4 regions of the Kitasatospora sp. NPDC085895 genome follow, and region 3 is predicted to be linked to each of the others. Evidence: riboswitches for the same ligand, from Rfam matches in the RefSeq annotation. Region 3 holds a riboswitch; each other region holds the start of a gene.

Region 1 (5,673 bases), on a different contig from region 3:
CCTACGTCTACGGCGTCACCCCCGGCGCCGCCCTGGTCGTCGGCGCGGTCGGCGTCGCCGGCCTGCTGCTCGCCCAGTTCCGCAGCCGGGTCGGCGTGCCCTGGCGGGGCGGCGGCACCATGCTCTTCGACCTCCGCGAACGGCTCCGGGTGCAGAGCCAGCTGCCCCGGCTGCCCGAGGGTTGGTCCGCGGACATGGCGCTGCGCCCCGCCGGCGGCCAGTCCTTCTCCGGCGACTTCGTGGTCGCCGCCCGCACCGGCCCCGGCGGCCGCACCCTGGAGGTCGTCCTCGCCGACGTCTCCGGCAAGGGCATGGACGCCGGCAGCCGCGCCCTGCTGCTCTCCGGCGCCTTCGGCGGACTGCTCGGCTCGCTGCCCGCGCACGACTTCCTGCCCGCCGCCAACGGCTACCTGCTGCGCCAGGAGTGGGAGGAGGGCTTCGCCACCGCCGTCCACCTGGTGCTCGACCTCGACACCGGCCAGTACGAACTGCTCTCCGCCGGCCACCTGCCCGGCATGCAGCGGCACGGCGGCACCGGCGCCTGGGAGGCCAAGGAGTCCGAGGAGGGCCCGCTGCTCGGCATCTACGACGGCGCCAAGTTCGAGGGCCTGCGCGGCCGGCTCGACAGCGGGGACGTGCTGATGCTGTGCACCGACGGCATGGTCGAGATCCCCGGCCGCGACCTCGCCGAGGGCATGGACCGGCTGATGGGCGAGGCCGACCGACTCGTCGTCAACGGCTTCCGCGGCGCCGCGGGCCGCCTCATCGAGACCGTCGCCAAGGACGTCAACGACGACCGCGCCGTGCTGCTGGTGGGGCGGCAGTAGCGCCTGTCAACCCCCGGGAGTGATCTTCGGCCAATCCTGACAACCTCTTCACCTGCGGACCGCGGGCCCCGGGCCTGTCGATCGGCCGTTCCGGCGCGTTCCACCCCGCCCCCGCCGACGGTTCGTCAGGAGACATCGGCTATCGTCTCGGTCGGCGGAAATTCGTCTCACATGGCAGGATCTTCGCTCCGGGCTCCCGGCTAGTCCTTTACGCAGGCAGCACGAACGACCACACTGAGTCCGGGTGGGCTGGTCGATGCTCGGGGGACGGGGGGCGAGAGGTGCGGCAGACAGCAGGCGTCACCGGCGCCGCGGACGCCTCCACGGCGGCGGGATCGGTCGACTCGTGCCAGGGACGGTCGGCGCAGGCCGCGGTCCGGTTCCGACACGGGGTTCCAGCACGAACCCCCGCCACAGATTGAGGAAGTGAGTCCGGGTGGCCTTCTCCGTCTCCGCGCTGTTCCTGTTCGGCGTCATCGTCGTCATCTTCATCCGCAACAAGCAGCTGAAGACCAGCCACGCCATCATCGCGGCACTCTTCGGCTTCATGGTGAGCCAGTCCACGGCCGCCCGGCCGATCCAGGACTTCCTCAACCAGCTGGCGAAGACCATCTCCTCCGTCGCGAGCTGACCCCTCCCGCGGGCCGGACTCCGCCCCCGGCGGGCGAACTCCGCTCCGGTGGTCCGTTCCGATGGGCCGAAGTCCCCTTCGCGGGACGGACTCCGCCCTCGCGGGCCGGGTTCCGACTCCGGTCCGGCCGTGGCGTCCGAGCCGGTCGTGCCCGTCCGCCCCGGGGGTGTCGCCAGACCCGGGCCGACCGCCGTCGTGAGCCGTCCGGCCGTCCGGACCTACCGCCCGGCCCGGGCCCGCCGCCAGCGGGCCAGCACCCCCGGCCGCGCGGCGGGCGCGGCGATCCCGGTGTTCCCCACGGCCCCGGCGGGCCGGGCGCCGCCGGCGTCCACGGGGGCGGAGCGGACTGCCGCGGGGGCCTCCCCGACGGGCCGGCCCTCCGGCACCATCAGCACGAACAGCCGTGCCCAGCACAGCCGTTCGCCGCGCGGCCAGCCGAGCGCGCGCAGCGCCGCCGAGGCGGACTCGGACACCGCGCCGTTGACCCGGACCTCGGCGACGTCCTCGCCCGCCCGGCCGCCCAGGAACAGCTTCACACCTGTCACGGCCGGCTCCGCACCGTCCGGAGCCAGCTCCGGGGCCAGCACCCCGGCGAGCTCCGGCAACAACCGGTGGCCGGCGAGCCACTCCGACAGCCGTTCGCTGTCGAAGCCGAAGACGGCGGCCGGCCCCTGCACGGCCCGCCAGCCCGGCAACCGCGCCGCGCGGACGTGGTCGCCGTGCGCCCCGCGGCCCTCCTGCAGCTCGACCACCGCGGCCGCGGTGGTGGTCGCCCACATCCGCACCGCGCTCTCCAGCCGCTCCTCCTCCGTCCGGCCGAGGCCCGCCGTGCAGTCCCACACCACCGGGCCGTCCGCCCGCCCCACGTCGAAGGCGAAACCGAGGTCGACGTGCCCCGCGCCGCCGCCCTCGCCCGGGTGCTCCCGCACCGCCACGGCCGTCGTCCCGGGCCCGCGGACCACACTGCCCTCGACCGTGAACCGCTGACCGAACCGGGCCATCTCCCGGACGACGCTGCGCTGGATCACATCCAGCCTGGACTGCGCGCGCACCCGGGGCTCCTCGCTCGAAAAGGGGTCGAACACCGTTCGGGAGCGAGGCTATCGGCCCCCCGGGTGACCAGCGTCACCGGGCGGGCCATGATCCGTGCCGGGCCGCGAGCGGGCAGCCACGCGGGGTGTCCGATTTGCCTGACTGCTGATGGTCCGGACACGTACGGTCACTGCGGCGACTGCGCTCCGCCCACCGACGGCGGGCGGAGAGTGACCCCCGCGAGGGCCCCGGGGGGCCGTTGGGGACGGGGAGCTTGCCTCCGGAGGGGCCCATCGGTTTTCCTCGGAGCCTGCCCGGCCACACCGGCCGGGCGGGCCACCGGGCGGAACGCCGAGTCCTGCCGCCGTCCGGGGTCACGCACCCTTCCGTGCACGGCAGGAGCGGGGGACCCAAGGTAAGTGCCGCACCCGGTGATCCGGGACGGCTTGGGGTGAAGTCGCGTCATTTCCGCGACCGGGCGAACTCCCCGCCCGAACCCGACAGCTCACCTCGCAGGCGTCGGAGAGGAACACCCCCATGTCCGTTCTGGGCACCCGTCTGTCCCGCGTCGCCGTCGCCACCGGTGTGGCCGCCGCCGCCATCGCCATCCCCGTCACCGCCGCCTCCGCCGCGAGCGCCCACGGCGCCGTCCCGGCCGCCGCTCCGGCCGCCGCCGCTCCGGCCGCCGCGCACGCCGAGGCCCCCGCCGCCGCTCCGGCCGCCGACGCCGCTCAGGCCGCCGACGCCAGCTACAAGGTCGTCCGTGGCGACACCCTGTCCAAGATCGCCAACGCGCAGCACGTCGACGGCGGCTGGAAGAAGCTCTACCAGGACAACCGGCAGGTCATCGGCGGCAACCCGAACCTGATCTTCCCGGGCCAGAAGCTGACCGTCGGCGGCCACGCCGTTCAGGCCGCCGCCCCGCAGGCCGAGACGAAGAAGTCCGACGCCGCCGCCTCGCGTTCCGAGAAGCGCACCCCGGTCCAGGCCGCGCCGAAGCCGGCCGCCCCCCAGACCGAGGCCGCCAAGCCCGCCGCGCCGAAGACCGAGGCCGCCAAGCCGGCCGCGCCGAAGACCGAGGCCGCCAAGCCGGCCGCGCCGAAGACCGAGGCCGCCAAGCCGGCCGCGCCGAAGACCGAGGCCGCCAAGCCCGCCGCCGCTGCCTCCGGCTACGTCGCGCCGGTCGCCGCCTCCCTGGGCACCCCGTACCACAAGGCCGGCTCCAACTGGTCCAGCGGCTACCACACCGGTGTCGACTTCGCCGTCAGCACCGGCACCTCGATCCACGCGATCGCCGCCGGCACCGTCGTCGAGGCCGGCTGGGGCGGCGCCTACGGCAACAACGTCGTCATCAAGCACGCCGACGGCAAGTACTCGCAGTACGCCCACTTCTCGGCCCTGAAGGTCTCGGTCGGCCAGACCGTCACCGCCGGCCAGATCATCGGCCTCTCCGGCGCGACCGGCAACGTCACCGGCCCGCACCTGCACTTCGAGGTCCGCACCACCCCGTCGTACGGCTCCGACATCGACCCGGTGGCGTACCTCGCCGCCCACGGTGTCCGCGTCTGACGCACACCGCTGACGCGCTCCGCTGACGCGAACCCTGCCGAGGCAGCGCCGCCGAGGCACACCGCGCGGCATCCGAAGGCCCGGCCCGGGGATCCTGTGATCCCGGGCCGGGCCTCGGCCGTTCCCAACCTCCCGTGCCGCACGGGCACTTCACCGCTCCCGCGCCGCGCCGGCGCGGCTCCCCGGTACGGCGGGCAACACGCCCCCGACCGGCAGAACGTTCCCGAACGGCCGACCGGGGCGAAGCGCGCCGCCGTCCTGCTCGCCGTCGCCACCGCCGTCACCCGCCACCACCTGGGCTGACCGGCCAAACCCCATCGACGACGACCCCGGAGACCGGCGCCACGAACGCCACCCGGGTCGTCCTCGCGACGTCCGGTTCCGCGGACCCGGTGCGAAGAGCGTCTTCGCGGCTGTGCGTACGACCGCTCTCTGGCATGTGCCCGTCGGCAGGTTGCCGCGGAGTGCGGCAACCGTTGCACCACCTTGCGCACCTCGTGCGCCGAGACCTCTCCCAAGGATCCGTGCACGTTCGCCGAACGGGAGGTCGGGCCCTCTTCGTGCGGTCACCGCCCGTGGCGCCGAATGAGCTGCGCGCCGGGGGAGCAGTCCGTACGGTGCGGCAGTCGCGTCGCCTTCGAGCCATGGACCCGAGCCCGCGGCGCGGTGCTCCGGGAGTGCCACGGACGACGAAGGCCCCAGCTCCGCGATCATGTCGCTGAGCTGGGGCCTTCGTGTTGGAGCGGGCGACGGGAATCGAACCCGCGTGGCCAGTTTGGAAGACTGGGGCTCTACCATTGAGCTACGCCCGCGTACGTGCGTTGACGGCACGTCGCCCCTCAGCCGGTGCGGGCCTCGGGGACGGGGGTCAGCCTACCTGGTCGGGTCGGCCGAATGCACACCGCTTTCGCTCCTGTGCCTGCTGATATTACGGCGAGGGGGCCCGGACCGGCGTGTACTCTCTCTTTCGGCACTACGGGGTGTGGCGCAGTTTGGTAGCGCGTCCGCTTTGGGAGCGGAAGGCCGTCGGTTCGAATCCGGTCACCCCGACGCTTTCGGCAGGGTCTCGTCAGGCGGGCGGGGCCCTGTTGCTTTCGTGGTACCGGTAGGATGGGCCGATGGCGGTGGTACCTGTGGCATGCACACAGGCGGCAGCCGCCCGAGGGCGAGGAGTCACGCTCACCGTCCACCCCCGTACGGGAGATGCAGCCCCAATCGCCCATCGCCCGTCTCGCCCGACCGACCGGCCGTTCCGGCCGCGGACGTCTGGCGGAGACAACCTGACCGCAAGCCCATAGGAGACCAAACCGTGAAGAGCGCCGTCGAGACTCTGAACCCGACCCGGGTTCGACTCACCGTCGAGGTGCCCTTCGAGGAGCTCAAGCCCAGCCTCGACGCGGCGTACAAGAAGATCAACCAGCAGGTCACGGTTCCGGGCTTCCGCAAGGGCAAGATCCCGGCTCGCGTCATCGACCAGCGTTTCGGCCGTGCCGCGGTGCTGGAGGAGGCCGTCAACGACGCCCTGCCGCGCTTCTACACGCAGGCCGTCGACGAGGGCAAGATCGAGGTCCTCGGCCAGCCCGAGATCACCGACATCGAGGGCGTGGAGCGGAT
Region 2 (5,673 bases), on a different contig from region 3:
CGGTCTTCCGCGTCCGGATAGCCGATCGGCTGCGGCTCGGCCAGCCCGACCTGGTGAAGGCGCTGGAGTCCGGCGCGGTGCCGGCCGCCGCCGACCCGATGGACGTGGCCGCCGCCGCCTACCTGCTGCGCCCGGCCGGCTGGAGCCGGCTGGTGGTCGAGGCTGGCGACGAGGTCGAGCGGGCGGACGCCGAGGGCGCCGCCGCCGAGGCCGCCCGGGTGGTGGAGAAGCTGCAGGCCGAACTGACGGAGGTGCGCGCCGCCGCCCGCGCGGACCTGGACCGGCACCGAGCCGAGTCGGAGGGCGTCCGCCGGGAGGCGGAGTCGCTGCGCAAGCGCGTCCGGAGCCTGGAGAGCGACACCCGGCGGGCGCAGGCCGAGGCCCGCAAGCTGGCGACCGAGCTGGAGGCGGCGCGGGCCGCCGCGGCCGCCGAGCGCAGTGCGGCGGACGGCGAGGCCCGGCGGCTGCGGCACCGGATCACCGAGCTGGAGACGGCCGCCGAGGCCGGCCGGCGGTCGGCGCGCGAGGGCCGCAGCGTGGAGGACATGCGGCTGCGGCTGCTGCTCGACACGGTGCTGCAGTCGGCGCAGGGCCTGCAGCGCGAGCTGGCGCTGCCGGTGGCGCAGCTGCGCCCGGCCGACCTGGTGGAGGCGGTCGAGCCGGGCTCGGCCAACCCGCACGACGTGGCGCGCCGCGGTCTGGCGGAGGACGACCCCGCACTGCTCGACCAGTTGCTGGCGATCCCTCAGGTGCACCTGGTCGTCGACGGCTACAACGTGACCAAGACCGGGTACCCGACGCTGCCGCTGGAGCAGCAGCGGATGCGGCTGCTGGGCGGTCTGGCGATGCTCGCGCAGCGCACCCAGGCCGAGGTCACCTGCGTCTTCGACGGACAGGACCTCGACGTCCCGGTGATCATGGCGCCGCCGCGCGGGGTCCGGGTGCGCTTCAGCCGCACCGGGGAGACCGCGGACGAGCTGATCCGCCGCCTGGTGCGGGCCGAGCCGCAGGGCCGGCCGGTCGTGGTGGTCTCCACGGATCGGGAGGTCGCGGACGGCGTACGGAAGGCCGGTGCACGCCCGGTCGCGTCGATCCTGCTGCTCAACCGGCTCGCCCGGCCCTGACGGGCCGTCGGCCCAGGTGGAGGGCCGGGTGGCGGGGTTGTGTCGGGGTGGTGAAATCCAGCGTTCCGCGCCAAGTTCGCCCGGCACGGGAGTGGCGCAGGAGGCGGATCTTCACTAGGGTCTGGCGTCAAACCTATTTTCCGGACGTCCACCCGATCGGGTGAGTCCAGCAGGAAGAAGGAGCTAGTCCCTTGGCCTCCCACCGCCGTCCCAAGCAGCCGAGCCGCGCACGGGTCACCGTGCTCACCGCTGCCGCCGCGACCGCGGTCGCCCTGTCGGCCCAGGCCGCCGCGCACGCCGCGCCGGCGAAGCCGAGCAAGGACGAGGTGAAGGTCCAGGTCGACAAGCTGCTCGAGGAGCAGGAGCAGGCGGCCGAGAAGTACAACGGCGCCAAGGAGCGGGCCGACCAGCTCCGCAAGCAGGCCGACCAGCTGCAGGACCAGATCGCCCGCAGCCAGGAGCAGCTCTCCCAGGTGGCGTCGGGCCTGTCCGCGGTCGCGGCCGACGAGTACCGCACCGGCGGCGTCGACCCGACGGTCGCGCTGATGCTCTCCTCGAACCCGGACAACTACCTCGCGAAGGCGTCCAGCAACGAGCAGGCCACCGACACCCAGGCCTCGACGCTGAAGGGCCTGCGGGACCAGCAGCGCCGGCTGGACCAGCAGAAGCAGGAGGCCGCCGCCATCCTGTCCGAGCTGGACCGCTCCACCCAGGTCCTGAACGACGCCAAGTCGGAGGTCCAGAAGAAGCTCTCCGAGGCCCAGAGCCTGCTGAGCACGCTGACCGCCGCCGAGCGCGCCGCGGTCCTCGGCACCGACCGCGCCTCGCGCGGCGACAGCCGCTACGACCTGGGCAGCCTGCCGCCGGCCTCCGGCTACGCGGCCACCGCGGTCGCCGCGGCGATGGGCAAGCGCGGCACCCCGTACGTCTGGGGCGCCACCGGCCCGAACTCCTTCGACTGCTCCGGTCTGATGGTCTGGGCGTACGCCAAGGCCGGCGTGTCGCTGCCGCGCACCTCGCAGTCGCAGGCGAGCGTCGGCGCCCGGGTACCCTCCTTGGCCGACGCCCAGCCGGGTGACCTCGTCATCTACTACTCGGACGCCCACCACGTCGGCATGTACATCGGCAACGGCCTCGTCGTGCACGCGCCGCACACCGGCGACGTGGTGAAGGTGATGGACGCCGACACCCTGCCGATCAAGACGATCCGCCGCGTCTGACCCTCCGGTAGCAATTCGGACATAAGCCTCACCTGCGGCGTTTCTGATGCCGCATGACACGCCCGGGCGCGTCGTGATCACCGTGTGATCTCCGACACGCCCGGGCGTCGCGTTTTGTCCGCCGACGGGTGACATCGCGTCAGCCGAGCGTGGATCGCCGGTCACCGGCGGTCGCAATCACATTTTCGCGACAACATTTCCCCGTCGTTTTTCTGACAAGGATTTGAACGGATCACGGATCGGTTACTAGGGTCATCCCCACGGATCACCGCACAGTGGTTCGCCCAACCCGGGCGACGGCGGTGGTCGCCGCCGAGTCCGCGACGCAGCAGGACGGTCCCGACCGTCCACGGGGAGCCCCTGCGGGGGTGCTGTCGAACGGAGCCGGGGAACCACGTTTCCCCCGGGGTGAATCGGCGTCAGGTCGGCCGCGCCGGCCGGGCCGCGGTCGGACCGCGGACGGGCGGGTGCGGGCGTGAGGCGTCGTAGGGCAATGCTTCCGGCCCGAACCCGTCAGCTCACCCGGTAGGCGGTGTGAGGAAGAAGGAGTCCGCCTTCGTGGCGTCCCATCGTCGTCCCAAGCCCGTCGGCCGTACCCGCGCCTCGATCCTGACTGCGGCAGCCGCCACTGCGGTGGCCCTCTCCTCGCAGACCGGCGCGCACGCGGACCCGACCCCCACCAAGGAGCAGGTCGCGGCCCAGGTCGACCAGCTCAACGAGCAGGCCGAGGCCTCCAACGAGGCCTACCTCGCGGCCGAGCAGAAGCAGCAGGACCTGCAGAAGCAGGTCACCCAGCTGCAGGACCAGGTCGCGCGCCAGCAGGCGGAGGTCAGTGGCGTCCAGGGCCGCCTCGCCGAGGTCGCGGCCCAGCAGTACCGCGACGGCGGCATCTCGCCGACCGTCCAGCTGATGCTCTCCAGCAACCCGGGCGAGTTCCTGGGCCAGGCCGGCGCGGTCAGCCGGATGAGCGCCACCCAGGCCGACACCCTCAAGTCCTTCAAGGCCGAGCAGGCCAAGCTGGACGGCCAGAAGGCCGAGGCCGAGCACAAGCTCGCCGAGCTGGACACCAGCACCCGCGCGCTGAAGGCCAAGAAGGAGGAGTTCCAGGACAAGCTGGCCAAGGCCAGCGCCCTGCTGAACACCCTCACCCAGAAGGAGAAGGACGACCTCGCCGCGGCCGAGGCGAAGGCGGCCTCCGCGGCCAAGTCCACCGCGGACCGCGCCTCGCGGGACACCGCCCGTCCCGACCTCGGCAGTGCGGACGTGCCCTCGGGCTCGTACACCGCCAAGGCGATCGCGGCCGTAAAGTCCGCGCTGGGCGCCCCGTACGTGTACGGTGCGACCGGCCCGAGCACCTTCGACTGCTCCGGTCTGATGCAGTGGGCGTACGGCAAGGCCGGCGTCTCGATCCCGCGCACCTCGCAGTCCCAGGCCGGCGCGGGCACCAACATCGGCACCAACATCGCCAACGCCAAGCCCGGCGACCTGGTGATCTACTACAGCGACCAGCACCACGTCGGCATGTACGTGGGCGGCGGGCAGGTCATCCACGCGCCGCACACCGGTGCGGTCGTCCGCTACGTCTCGGCGACGGCCATGCCGATCTCGGCGATCGTCCGGGTCTGACGGCCCGTCCGGCGGCTCCCCGCGGGCCCGGCCCCCCTGTGGGGCCGGGCCCGCGGCCGTTGCCGCACCGGCGGCCCCGTCGGCAGAATGTCCGATTGAAGGTCAAATATTCGGTGCTGGCAGGGTTTGGACTAGCCCGGCCGGACTCGCTAACGTCTGCCCCCGGATGTCCGCGAGGACGCCCGCCCGACCCGGGCGGCGGCGGCCGTCCGTCCGCAGGAACGGAGCCGCCGCCGCATGTCCGCGCACCGACGCCCCCAACTGCCGGGCGGCCACACCCTCGCCCGGGCCCTGGTGCTCACGGCCGCGGCGACCACGGCCGTCGGCGCCACCGTCGGCACCGCGGCCCACGGCGCCCCCGCCGACCCCGGGCGGCGGACGGCCGACGTCCGGGCGAAGGTCGACCGGCTCTACGAGGAGGCCGAGCAGGCCAGCGAGCGCGCGAACGCCGCGGGGGAGGACCAGAAGCGCCTGCAGACCGAGGCCGGCCAGCTGCAGGACCAGATCGCCACCGGCCAGGAAGAGCTGAACGGGCTCTACACCGACCTCGCCACCGTCGCCGCCGCCCAGTACCGCGACGGCGGGCTCGACCCCTCCGTCCGCCTCATGCTGGAGTCCGACCCGGCCGGCTACCTCACCCGCGCCCGCGCCCTCGACCAGGCCGCCAGCCGGCAGAGCGACACCCTGCACCAGGTGCTCGACCGGCAGCGCCGGCTCGACCAGCGCCGCGCCGAGGCCACCGCCAAGCTCGCCGAGCTGGAAGAGGTCCGCCGCTCGCTCGCCGACCACAAGGACGAGGTCCGGCGCCGGCTCGGCGACGCCCAGCGGCTGCTCGGCGGCCTCACCACCGACGAACGCGCCCGGCTGGCCGCGGACGACGCCGCCGACGCGGCCCGCAGCGCAGCGCACGGCACCGACCGGATCGACCTCGGCGACCGGCCGCCCTCCTCCGAGCGCGCCGCCGCCGCCCTGGCCGCCGCGATCAGCCGGATCGGCTCGCCCTACGTCTACGGATCCACCGGCCCTTCCACGTTCGACTGCTCCGGTCTGATGTACTGGAGCTGGCGGCAGGCCGGAGTCACCCTGCCGCGCACCTCGCAGGCGCAGGCACACGCGGGGAGGCGAGTCAGCCTGTCCGAGGCGCGACCGGGAGACCTGGTGATCTTCTACAAGGACATGCACCACGTCGGCATGTACGCCGGCGGCGGCGTGGTCGTGCATGCCCCGTACCCCGGAGCCCGGGTCCGCTACGAGAGCGTCGCTGCCATGCCCGTCAGCGGGGTGGTGCGGGTCTGAGCGCCTTCCACCGGCAGCCCGGCCCGTCCGGCGGGGAGGCCGAGCCCCTGGTCACCGACCTGCCCCGGCGCGCCGCGGCGGGCCGGTCCGCGCTGCCCGCCGACGGCCGGATCTCCCGGCGCACCGCCCTGCTGCTGGCCGTCGGCGGCCTCGCCCAGCTCTCCGCGCCCCGCGCCCTGCCCGCCACCGGGGACCGGGCCGGCCTGTACCCGCAGGGCGCGCCGAGCGCCGGCGTCCGGGCCCGCGTCGAGGACCTGCTCGCCACCCGCGCCCGCGCCCTGCTGCGCGCCGACCGGTCCGCCCTGCTCGCCGGGACGGCCCCCGCGGCGCGGGCCGCACAGGAGCAGGCCGCCGTCCGGGCCGCCGCCGTGCCCTTCTCCGCCGTCGAGTACCGGATCAGCGGCGTC
Region 3 (5,673 bases):
GCGGTAGGCGGCGGCGAGCTCCGGGTCCTCGGCGAGGCGGGCGCTCTGGTCCTTCATCACGCCGTCGGCCTCCAGGGTGCCGATCAGCGAGGCCGCCTTGGGGCAGGTCAGGTAGTAGAGCGTCGGGAAGGGCGTGCCGTCGGGCAGCCGGGGTGCCGTCTCGACCACGTCGGGGTTGCCGCAGGGGCACCGGTGGGCCACCCCGCGCAGCCCGCGCGGGACCCGGCCGAGCTGGGCGGCGATGGCGGCGACGTCGGCGTCCGACACGGTGCCGTCGGTGGCGGGATGCTGTTCAGAGGTCATGGCGTGCTGTCTTCGTGAGGAGCGGGCGTCGAGTCGGCCAGGTCGACCGACTCGAGGACGGTGGTGTACCAGGGCTTGGCCGCCCTGACCGGGCCGGTGGGCAGTGCGTCGGCGGAGGCCGGGCCGGGGCGCGCGGAGGGGTCGACCGAGACGAACGGGGTCTCGCCGGGCATCGCGAAGTGCAGCCGCTCGCGGGCCTGCGCCTTCACGTACTCCGGGTCCTGCCAGCGGGCCTTCGCCCGCCGGAGCTCGTCGACCTGCTGCCGGGCGTGCTCCGCCCTGGCCCGCTGGTCGGCGATCTCCGAGCGCTGCGTCAGGAACTGCCGGGTGGGGTAGGCGAGTATCGCCACCAGCGAGCACAGGACGAGCACGAGCACGGTCGCGCGGCTGGTGAAGCGCGGACGCCCCGCCAGTCCCGGGATCTTCCACATCGCTCGTACCCCTCCTGCTCACGCCGGTGCCCCGGCCCCCACCCTACGGGGTGGTTGCCGGGGCACCGGGCCAGCGGCCGTGTGTCAGCCGCGGGGTGTCAGGGCTCAGCCTTCGAACTTGAACCGCGGGAACGCGCCCCGGCCGGCGTACTCGGCGGCGTCGTCGAGGATCTCCTCGATGCGCAGCAGCTGGTTGTACTTGGCGACGCGCTCGGAGCGGGCCGGGGCGCCGGTCTTGATCTGGCCGCAGTTGGTGGCGACGGCGAGGTCGGCGATGGTGACGTCCTCGGTCTCGCCGGAGCGGTGCGACATCATGCAGCGGTAGCCGTTGCGCTGGGCCAGCTCGACGGCGTCCAGGGTCTCGGTGAGCGAGCCGATCTGGTTGACCTTCACCAGCAGCGCGTTGGCGGTGCCGGTCTCGATGCCGCGGCGCAGGCGCTCCGGGTTGGTGACGAACAGGTCGTCGCCGACCAGCTGGACCTTGTCGCCCAGCTTGTCGGTCATGGCCTTCCAGCCGTCCCAGTCCGACTCGTCCAGCGGGTCCTCGATGGAGACCAGCGGGTACGCGGCGACCAGCTCGGCGTAGTAGTCGATGAGCTCGGCGGAGGAGATCGCCTTGCCCTCGAAGGTGTAGGCGCCGTCGTTGTGGAACTCGGAGGAGGCGACGTCCAGGGCGAGCGCGACGTCCTTGCCCGGGGTGTAGCCGGCCTTCTTGATGGCCTCGACGATCAGGTCGAGCGCCTCGCGGTTGGAGTCCAGGTTCGGCGCGAAGCCGCCCTCGTCGCCGAGGCCGGTGGACAGGCCGCGCTCCTTCAGCACGCCCTTGAGGGTGTGGTAGACCTCGACGCCCCAGCGGACGGCCTCGGAGAAGGACTCCGCGCCGATCGGGGCGATCATGAACTCCTGGATGTCGACGTTGGAGTCCGCGTGCGAGCCGCCGTTGAGGATGTTCATCATCGGGACGGGCAGCACGTGGGCGTTGGGGCCGCCCAGGTAGCGGAACAGCGGCAGGTCGCTGGCCTCGGAGGCGGCGTGCGCCACGGCGAGGGAGACGCCGAGGATCGCGTTGGCGCCGAGCGAGGACTTGTCGGGGGTGGCGTCCAGGTCGAGCATGGCCTGGTCGATCAGGCGCTGCTCGGTGGCGTCGTAGCCGACCAGCTCCGGGCCGATCTGCTCGATGACGGCGAGGACGGCCTTCTCCACGCCCTTGCCGAAGTAGCGGTTCTTGTCGCCGTCGCGAAGCTCCAGGGCCTCGAAGGCACCGGTGGAGGCACCGGACGGGACAGCGGCACGACCGGTGCTGCCGTCGTCGAGGCCGACCTCGACCTCGACCGTGGGGTTACCGCGGGAGTCGAGGATTTCGCGGGCTACGACGACATCAATGGACGGCACGAGGCATCTCCTAGCGGAAGCGGATGAGGGTCGTTACGACCAGAGCCTAACCGCACGGGCCCACCGGGCCGTGCCGCGCATGGCCCTGTCTCACCGTGTGGCCGGTCTACTCGCCGGTAGTTCACCTGAAGGACCACGAAACCGGCCGTCCGCCCGCGGGTGCCGCCCCGCGGGCGGACGGACCGTTCGTACCGTGCCGGACCGTCAGGCCAGGCGCAGCTGCTGGCCGGGCAGGATCAGGTCCGGATCGGCGCCGACGGCCTCGCGGTTGTTCGCGTACAGCTGCTCCCAGCCGCCGGACAGCCCGTGCGCGGCGGCGATGCCGGACAGCGTGTCGCCCTCCTGCACGGTGTACTGCTCGCGGCCGAGGGAGGGCACCGGAACGGCCTGCAGGGTGCGGGCGCCCTCGTCGGCGCCGCCGTCGGCCGGGTCGGCCGGGTCGGCCGGGTCGGCCGGCCCGGTGGGCGCCGGCGGCAGGTGGCGCTCGTAGACCTCCTGGTGTGCCGTCCAGTACCACTGGTCGTCCTTCTGGTACCAGTACACGCCGGAGTCGGCGTCGAAACCGCCCCGGCCGGGGAACTGCGGCGACGGCGACGACGGGGCCGCCGGGGCCTGCGCCCGTCCGGTGCCGCTGCGCGTCCCGCCGCTCCCGGCGGACGCGCGGGTCAGGCCGGCGCGTTTGGAACACACCGGCCACGCGCCGGGCCCCTGGGAGGCCAGCACCTTCTCGGCGACGGCGATCTGTTCGCTCTTGCTCGCCTGGTGGGCGAGCGGGGCGTACCGGGCGCCGCCGAACCCCTTCCAGGTCCGGGCGGTGAACTGCAGCCCGCCGTAGAAGCCGTTGCCGGTGTTGATCCTCCAGTTGCCGCCGCTCTCGCACTGGGCGACCTTGTCCCAGATCGAGACGGGGGCGGCATGGGCTCCGCCCGCGGTGAGCAGCGGCAGGGCGAGGCCGACACCCGTGACACCCGCGACGGCGACCGCCTTCTCGGCGGACGTCCTGCGGCGGTGGCGGCCAGGTCCGGTGAAGAGCATGGGTTGTCCCTCTCCGAACGCCTGCGAGGTGAGCTGTCGGGTTCGGACCGGGAGGCTGGCCCGGCCGCGGCCGCAGGAGGGGCCCTGCTGACGCGGCTTCACCCCTAGCCGTGGGGACGGCGACGAACGTGGTTCCCCCGCCCCTGTCCTGGGTCTCGGTCGTGAGGCCCGGGCACGGCGGACAGGATTCGGCGTTGCCGTGCCGGGGTCCGCGGCTGCGGACTGTTCGGGAGAGTAAGCAGATCGAACGACCGATCACAAGCTCATATCGCGGGTATCACGAAGCAATTACGGAGACCTGATTATCGCCCACGAACGATGCAGGTGTTTCCTGATTGACGAGTGTTCAGTTCCGACCGGATCCGACCGGTGCGACACACCGTCAGACCGGGTCGCGCCGCCCGGACGGCCCCACCGGGGTGAAGGCGACCGGCAGCTCGCGCAGGCCCCGCATGATGAGGCCGCCGCGCCAGCGCAGGTCCGCCGGGTCGGCGTCCAGGGCGAGGTCCGGCAGCCGGGTCAGCAGCGTCGCCAGGGCGGCCCGGCCCTCCAGGCGGGCCAGCGGGGCGCCGATGCAGTAGTGGATGCCGTGGCCGAAGCCCAGGTGCGGATTGTCGGCGCGGGCGAGGTCCAGGGTGTTCTCGTCGGAGAACCGGGCCGGGTCGCGGTCGGCCGCCGCCAGCACCACCAGCACCGGGTCGCCGACCGGGATCTCCACCCCGCCGATCGTCAGCGGCCGGGTCGCGAACCGCCAGGTGGCCAGCTCCACCGGCCCGTCGTAGCGCAGCAGCTCCTCGATCCCGGTCTCCAGCAGGCCGCTCTCGCCGCGTGCCACCGACTCCTGCAGCAGCGCCCGCTGCCCGGGGTTGCGCAGCAGGGCGTGCAGGCCGTTGCCGATCAGGTTGACGGTGGTCTCGAAGCCGGCGAACAGCAGGATGAAGGCCATCGCCGCGGCCTCGTTCTCGGTCAGGTGCTCGCCGTGGTCACTGGCCCGGATCAGGCCGGAGATCAGGTCGTCGCCGAGGTCGGCCCGCTTGCGGTGGATCAGCTCCGCCAGGTACGTGCGGATCCGCTTCACGGCCCGGCCGACGCCGCCGCGCTGCCCGCCGGGCTGGCCCGGCTTCGTGTGTCGCAGCATCATGCCGGCCCAGTCCCGGAAGTCGTCCTGGTCCTCCGGCGGCACGCCGAGCAGGTCGCAGATCGCGTAGATCGGCAGCGGGAAGGCGAACTCGTGGATCAGGTCGGCCGTGCCGCGCCCGGCGAAGGAGTCGATCAGCCGGTCGGTGAGCTGCTGCACCCGCGGCTCGAACTCCGCCACCCGGCGCGGCGTGAACGCCTTGGAGACCAGCCGGCGCAGCCGGGTGTGGTCCGGCGGGTCGATGTTCAGCAGGTGGGTCATCAGGTCGGCCTGCCGCTCGCCCGGGATGCCGACCCGGCCGGAGCGGTGCGCCTGCTCGCTGTGGTGCACCGGGTTCTTGGAGAGCCGGGCGTCCGCGAGGGCCTGCCGGGCGTCCGCGTACCGGGTCACCAGCCAGGCGTCCACCCCGCTGGGCAGCGTGGTGCGGTGCACCGGCGCGTGCTCGCGCAGCCAGGCGTACGCGGGGTAGGGGTCGGCGGCGAACTCCCAGGTGAAGAGTTCGGGTCGGTCGTCGGGTCGGGGGGTCTCCGGCATGCCCCGACCGTATCCGCTGCCGGGCGCCCCTCCCGACGGTGCCCGCCCGGCCCGCCCGGTCCGGCCGGCCCGCGCGGGCGCCGTCGGGAGGGGCTGCCCGAGGGCCCGTGCGGGACGGCCGGATCCGATCGGCCCGGACGGGCGTGAGCCTGGTCACCCGGGGGGTAATCCCTGTTGCGGAGGGTCGCGAGGTGCCTACGATCCTCCGATAACCGTGAGGGCGGACGTGCGGAGCCGCCCGCGGGGTGTCGTGCTCAGAGAGGAGCAGGCCGTGCGAGTAGCCGGGGCAGTGGTCGTCATCGCCGTACTGAGCGGGGGCGAGGGGGCCGACCTGGCCCGCCGCTTCGCCGCCGCGGGCGCCGCGGGCATGCTCGTCGCCGATCTGCGCCCGGGTGTCGCGGAGGACCTCGCCACCGAGCTCGACCGCCCCGGCTGCCCGGTCGTCGGCGTCAGCGGCGACGTCCACCAGCCCAGCGACGTCGCCGCCCTGGTCGACACCGCGAGCAAGCACCTCGGCCGGATCGACCTCTTCGCCGTCGCCGGCCCGCACGGCGAGCGGATCGTCTCCTTCGCCGACCTGGACGACAACCTCGCCCCGCTGGCCGAGCTGCTCGCCCTGGTCGGCGAGGCGATCAGCGAGGTCGTCCCGCCGCAGCGTCAGTCCGACAGCCCCTCGGCCGTCCGCACCGCCGTCCGGTAGCGCCGCGCGGCACCGCGCAGCGCCGCGTCGACGTCCACGCCGGCGTCGTAGGCGCGCTGCGCCACGGCCAGCAGCAGCTCGCCGGCGCTCTCCGCGGTCAGCTCCCGCGGCAGCTCGTACGGGGCGTCCGGCACGGCGGT
Region 4 (5,673 bases), on a different contig from region 3:
TCCTCGGCGGACAGGGCCCCGCCCCCGGATACGTCGCCACCCTCACCCCCACCACCCGGGATCTGCTGCGCGACACCCTCAGCCGGACCGCGCCCACACGGCCCGACGGATCGATCCCCTTCACCGCCCGCGCATGGGCCATCCGCGGGAAGCGAACCGAGGACCGACCCACGTGATAGGCCTCCACATCGCCCAGCCCACCCGGGGCGTGTCTCGTCCGCCCACCCATCGAGGACGTGCCGTCCGCGCAGGACGGCGTCCCGCCAGTGGGCTGGTCTACGGCCCTCGCAGGTCCCGGCGGGTTCCGTTGACTCGACACACTGAGGCCGACCGCTTCGCCCAAGAACGGCCGAACGATATAGCGCGTTTGGTACGTTTTGAGCCGTGCTGAGGATGACGAACGTGGCGGCGCGAGTTGTCGCTGGACGCGCAGGCATCGCCCGGGCAGGCACGGGCCGACGCGAGGACGGCGACAGGGGACCAGACTGCGTTTGGGCTTGATCCGCTTTGACGGACACTCCTGATCAGGGGCTTCGGCCTCGGAAGGATGATGTCCATCATGGAGAGCATGGGGAAGAAGAAGCCGAGGCCCAGGCGCTCGTTCACGTCGGAGTTCAAGGCCGAGATCGTCGACCTGTGCCAGCGCGGCGACCGGTCGGTGGGTCAGGTCGCGAAGGACTTCGACCTGACCGAGACCGCGGTGCGCGACTGGGTGCGCCAGGCCGAGGTCAACGCCGGCGAGCGGGACGGCCTGACCAGCGACGAGCGCGAGGAACTGGCCCGATTGCGGCAGGAGAACCGCCGCCTGCGCGAGGACGTGGACATCCTCAAGCGGGCCACGGCTTTCTTCGCGAAGGAGACCCGGTGACGGTGCACCCGTTCATCGAGGCGGAGAAGCAGGCAGGTCACAACGTCAAACTGAGCTTGCTCCGCTTTGACGGACACCATCGCTGTGGTGGTCAGGCCGCGAGGACGGTCTCGTACTCGGCGGGACTGCGGTAGCCCAGGCTTGAGGAGTGCGTTTCCACTGTTCAGGCATGGGGTCGGCGGTCTCGGGGAGTGGTGACGTGTCGTGTCGTCGCTCTGCTGGAGCTCGGGGGATGCCGTCGGTCGTGGGGTTGCTGGAACAGCGTGAGCTGACCGCTCGCCGTCGTGTGGACGAGCTGCGGGAGGAGGCGGACCAGGCCGAGCTGGTCGCGGCCGAGCGGGAGTAGAACGAGTGGGTGATTGCCCGTTCACGCGTCGGCAAGGTGCTGTCCCCGGGCGAAGGAGACATCGCCGGCCCGGACGTCGCCGAGAAGCCGTCGGATCGCGGTGAACCGCCCGCGCTGCCTGCATCTTCGCAGGCGGCGAAGCCGAAGTCGGTGGTGCCGATGTGGCGTGCGGGTCTGGCCCGGTCGGCACTGTCGGCGGACTACCAGCGTATCGTGCAGACTCTCGCGGACCGGGGCCGGCTCGGTCAAGGCCCGCTGACCTGCCAGGAAATGGCCGGCTGCTTCGGCCTGGGCCCGGTGCCCGCGAAGATCGAGGCGTTGCGGTCGAAGGCGAAGCGCCTGACAGCGCGCGGGTGGCTGACCGAGCCGACGCGGGGCGTTGACTCGTACACGATGTCTCCTGCTAGCCTGCTTCACGTCGTCCGCCGAAAGACGGACCCGCTGCCGGGACGCCGAGTCCCGTCTACCCGTCGGCGGTCGATCGAGCACCGGTACGGACGGGAGCGGGGGAACCAGGTAGGACGCCTCGGCCCCCGCACGCGCGCGCACGGTCGGCCCTGGCTAGGGGTGAAGCCGTTCCACAGGCGGCCGGGCCACCTCATGCGGCCCGAACCCGACAGCTCACCTCGCAGGCGTCGCAGAGGGACCCGCCCATGCGTTTTACCGCCACTCCTGTCCGGATCGGCGCGCTGGCCGCTGCCGGCCTGCTGGCCATCCCTCTTGTCGGCCACGCACAGGCCGCTAGCAATGGCCCTAAAGTCGTTCAGGACCAGCTCGGCCCGACCGCCGTGGCGGCCGACACCGCCGCCACCGCAACCCTCGCCGTACATTCCTCGCACTGCTTCACCGCCGACACCCTGGGTGTTTCGGTACGCGACCTCGCGGGCAAGCGCACCGATTTCCCCGGCGCGGCCCGCTCCGTCCGGATCTGCCCGGAGGGTGTGTCGATCACCACCGGCGCGCTGGCCCTGCCGGCCGGCACCTATTCCGAGTTCGGCTACTGGCGCGACCTTGCAGGCAGCCGGCACAACCTGCCCGCGCGCACACTGACCGTCGGCAACGGATCCATCCCCGCACCGGCCCCGAGCGCCACGGCGGCCTCCCCGACCGCCTCGGCAACACCAAGCCCGACGGCCACGGCCGCGACACCCACCATGGCACCAACGTCGAGCACCCCGACCCCGCTCCCCGCGCCCACCGCCACGCAGGCTCCGGCAGGCATGAGGGAGCTGCCCGCCCCGTTGTACGGCGTCACCGTCGACGACGTCTCGAACCTCTCCGCCATCGTCGACTCGTCGAAGCGGCTGTCCCACAAGCCGACCACCCGCATCGTCTTCGACGAGAATGTGAACCCCTCCCAGTACACCCAGGCGGTCAACCAACTCCAGCCGGTCAGCTACCTCATGGGCGAGATCCTCGACTCCTCCTACATCAAGGACTACTCCGCCCAGGCCTACCACGACCGGGTCGCCCAGTACCTGAACGCCTTCGGCGACCAGGTCGACCTCTGGGAGATCGGCAACGAGGTCAACGGCAACTGGACCGGCAACTACAGCGACCTCTCCGCCAAGATCACCGACGCCTACAGCCAGGTCGAAGCGGCCGGCAAACGCACCGCACTGACCCTCTACTACGACATCGGCTGCGGCAACGGCCCCTCCGAGCTCGACCCGATCGCCTTCACCAACCAGTACGTGCCCGCAGACATGCGTAACGGCCTCGACTACGTCACACTCAGCTACTACGAAGCCGACTGCAACGACATCCGGCCGAGCGCGGCCACTTGGACCGCCTACTTCCAGCAACTGCACACGCTGTATCCGAACGCCGAACTCGCCTTCGGTGAAATCGGCCTGCCCAACCCCGTCACCACCACCACCCAGGACCAGGCCACAACACTCCTCAACTACTACTACGGCCTGCACATCGACCTGCCCTACTACGCGGGCGGGTACTTCTGGTGGAACTACGCCGAAGACATGCTCCCCGCCACCAAACCCATGTGGCAGAGCCTGAACACCGCATTCACGACAATGCCCGTACCCACCCCCTGACACGAAGGTGATCCTCCCGGGGCGCCGGAAACAACACCGGCGCCCCCTGCCCCCACCGGCACGAACACCGCCACACCACACCTGGGCATTGCCCCGCGATGCGGGCACCCCCTGTCACTTGGCCCTTGTCGTTCCAGGAAGGGAAAGTCCGGTGGGACGTCCCTCGAAGCACTCGGACGAGCTCCGTCGCGGCGGCTGCTACAGCGTCCCCCCAGCTGCAGAACCTCCTTGAGGAGTGGCTCGTCCACTGGCACCACCGACCCCACCAGGGCCTGCGCCACCCGGCGCTGCCGAGGGTGCGGTTGACGCCGATGCAGATGTGGGACGCGCTCGTCGCCGTCGCCGGCCATGTCCCCCTCCCCTTCACCGGCCGGGACTATCTCGAGCTGCAGCTGGTGCGCTGGCTGACGATCCACGACCACGGGATCGCCTCGAACAGCGCACCTACGACGCCGACCTGCTGGGGCCCTGGCGCGGCCAGCCCTCGACCGTCACGGCACGCGGTGGACGATGGGAGGTCCACCACAACCCCCACGACCTGCGCCAGATCTGGATCCGCCTCCCCGACCACCCCGACGGCCTAGTGGAGATCCCCTGGATCCACCGCGACCACGTCCACCAGCCCTTCGACGACCGCACCTGGCACCATCTGCGCACCACCCTCACCCACCGCTCCCCCAGCCCAGAGCACGGGAAGCCGACCTCGCCCACGCCCTGGACGACCTCCAACGCCGCGCTGAATCCGGAGGCGCCACCCCACTGAGCAAGCCGTCCTCACCCACGCCATGCCCGCCCGCATCCCCACTCAACACCGGACGCCAGTCCCAGCCGGACAACCACCCACCCACCAGCCGCCGCCATCGTTGCCACCGGTACCAACACCAGCACGGCGTCCACGCCGGACACCGCCACCGGCTGCCCCACGCGTGGCGGCACCGCCAAGACCGGCGAGAGCAGGGCAGGCAGAGCGGGCGAGGAGCAGGCGCAGGCGGCGGCTCCGCCCCGGGCGTGGACACGCCCCCCGAAACCGGCAGCAGCCCGAACGGTGTCGATCCCCGCACCGCCGAGGGCGCCGATGCCGTTGCCGCTGACGGCCCGGACGGTGACGGCCTCGTGGACGACGAAGGCCCGGACGGTCTCCTCGACCCCGACGACGACACCGGCCACGGCTTCGACCCCGTCGCCCCCTGGCCCGAGGACAACGACGACAGTGGTGGTGGCGACCGTTGGAGCGATCCCAGCCAGAACACCCCGGACAATCCGGGCCACGACGGAGAAGACCCCGAGGACGACACGGACGACGACGGCTGGGACGACGACCTCGGCCCGGGCCGCTACCCCCCGCCCTACACCGGCCTGGGACTGTGGGACGCGCACAAGGAAGCCGAACTGTGGTGAACACCCACCAGCCGCGCACCCCTGCCCTCACCGGCACCCTCCCGGCCGCCCAGGACGACGCGCCAGGGGCCGACGCATCGCTGGCCGATACGGCAGCGGACCCCGCGGGCGCGGCCAGTGCCGCCGGCCCACCGGACGCGGGCGGCCCAGCCCGGCTGGCGGGGATGTGGAGGAGGTGTCGGCGCCGTACGCGGTGGACACCTGGCGCGGCTTCGCCCAGTTCGCCACCACCCCCTCTCCCGCACCGCCAGCCCTCGGGGGTTCGGAGCGTGGTGGGGAGGAACGCCTGGCGTACTACTTGCAGTTCGTGCTGGTGATGGGCAGGTGGCCGCTGCGCTGCCGGGACTGTCAGAAGGGCGGGGTGGTGGATTCACGTCAAGAAAGCAGTCTCTGGTGCAAGGGTTTCGGTCGTCGTTGCCGGGACTGGCTAGGGCAGTGGTGTCGTGTTCCCAGGCGCGTAGGCGTCGAGGGCCTGCTGGCGGCGCCACCGGATGTCGTTGGTGAGGAGGAGCCGACGGGCTCGGTGGGCGAGGTCGTCTCGGTGTGGGGCTGGGGCGGGGATGTTCGGCGATGGCGAGGGCTGCGGCCAGTGCGGTGTCGCAAACGGCTGCGTTGGGGTGGTCGAGGGACGGTGAGACGGCCCGGTAGAGCATCGGGTGCAGAGCACGCAGCGCGGCCATGGCCGGGTAGCCGTCCAGGTGGTTCCGGTCGAAGTAGCGGTTGCCGGCTGCGACGCACGCGTCGTCGGAGTCGTAGGCGAGCCATGCCAGAAGCAGCACGCCGTCGCCCTCCGCGCCGTGCTGTGTCGCGCGGCGGGCGAGGAGCGCCGCGACGAACAGGGCGGTCGCGGGAGTGGCCTCGTAGATGGTGTTCTGGTGCCGTACCGGTTCGAGGGCGTCGAGGGTCTTCCGGGCCCGGCTCGAGCAGCCGGATCAGTACTCGGGGCAGCTTCCTGACAGTACCGGTCGCGGTCTCCAGCGACGCCCAGTTGGTCCCGCGAACAGCAC

Evidence for each region. A riboswitch is a leader RNA that binds a small molecule or an ion and turns the genes downstream of it on or off. The one in region 3 is predicted to bind cyclic di-AMP.
Region 1: linked by a shared signal. The riboswitch ahead of AB0442_RS25630 (peptidoglycan DD-metalloendopeptidase family protein) and the one ahead of AB0442_RS25370 (transglycosylase family protein) in region 3 are both predicted to bind cyclic di-AMP.
Region 2: linked by a shared signal. The riboswitch ahead of AB0442_RS10810 (NlpC/P60 family protein) and the one ahead of AB0442_RS25370 (transglycosylase family protein) in region 3 are both predicted to bind cyclic di-AMP.
Region 4: linked by a shared signal. The riboswitch ahead of AB0442_RS38430 (hypothetical protein) and the one ahead of AB0442_RS25370 (transglycosylase family protein) in region 3 are both predicted to bind cyclic di-AMP.

What each region holds. Positions count from the first base shown of each region.
Region 1 covers NZ_JBFBJY010000046.1:19,293-24,965, reverse strand. Annotated here, with positions in the region: gene AB0442_RS25645 (PP2C family protein-serine/threonine phosphatase) at 1-827, shown strand, start outside; gene AB0442_RS25640 (hypothetical protein) at 1,264-1,458, shown strand; gene AB0442_RS25635 (DUF6348 family protein) at 1,677-2,510, opposite strand; cyclic di-AMP (ydaO/yuaA leader) riboswitch at 2,860-3,022, shown strand; gene AB0442_RS25630 (peptidoglycan DD-metalloendopeptidase family protein) at 3,028-4,059, shown strand; tRNA gene AB0442_RS25625 (tRNA-Gly) at 4,798-4,871, opposite strand; tRNA gene AB0442_RS25620 (tRNA-Pro) at 5,036-5,109, shown strand; gene tig (trigger factor) at 5,369-5,673, shown strand, end outside.
Region 2 covers NZ_JBFBJY010000012.1:125,069-130,741, forward strand. Annotated here, with positions in the region: gene AB0442_RS10800 (NYN domain-containing protein) at 1-1,124, shown strand, start outside; gene AB0442_RS10805 (NlpC/P60 family protein) at 1,316-2,344, shown strand; cyclic di-AMP (ydaO/yuaA leader) riboswitch at 2,704-2,892, shown strand; gene AB0442_RS10810 (NlpC/P60 family protein) at 2,903-3,970, shown strand; gene AB0442_RS10815 (C40 family peptidase) at 4,208-5,266, shown strand; gene AB0442_RS10820 (hypothetical protein) at 5,635-5,673, shown strand, end outside.
Region 3 covers NZ_JBFBJY010000045.1:24,272-29,944, forward strand. Annotated here, with positions in the region: gene AB0442_RS25355 (DUF501 domain-containing protein) at 1-303, opposite strand, end outside; gene AB0442_RS25360 (septum formation initiator family protein) at 300-734, opposite strand; gene eno (phosphopyruvate hydratase) at 840-2,126, opposite strand; gene AB0442_RS25370 (transglycosylase family protein) at 2,331-3,161, opposite strand; cyclic di-AMP (ydaO/yuaA leader) riboswitch at 3,166-3,331, opposite strand; gene AB0442_RS25375 (cytochrome P450) at 3,544-4,833, opposite strand; gene AB0442_RS25380 (SDR family NAD(P)-dependent oxidoreductase) at 5,105-5,533, shown strand; gene AB0442_RS25385 (MazG family protein) at 5,491-5,673, opposite strand, start outside.
Region 4 covers NZ_JBFBJY010000118.1:1,039-6,711, forward strand. Annotated here, with positions in the region: gene AB0442_RS38415 (methyltransferase domain-containing protein) at 1-176, shown strand, start outside; partial or broken gene AB0442_RS38420 (transposase) at 569-847, shown strand; partial or broken gene AB0442_RS38425 (hypothetical protein) at 1,101-1,583, shown strand; cyclic di-AMP (ydaO/yuaA leader) riboswitch at 1,691-1,864, shown strand; gene AB0442_RS38430 (hypothetical protein) at 1,868-3,268, shown strand; gene AB0442_RS38435 (hypothetical protein) at 3,852-4,031, shown strand; gene AB0442_RS38440 (hypothetical protein) at 4,382-4,666, shown strand.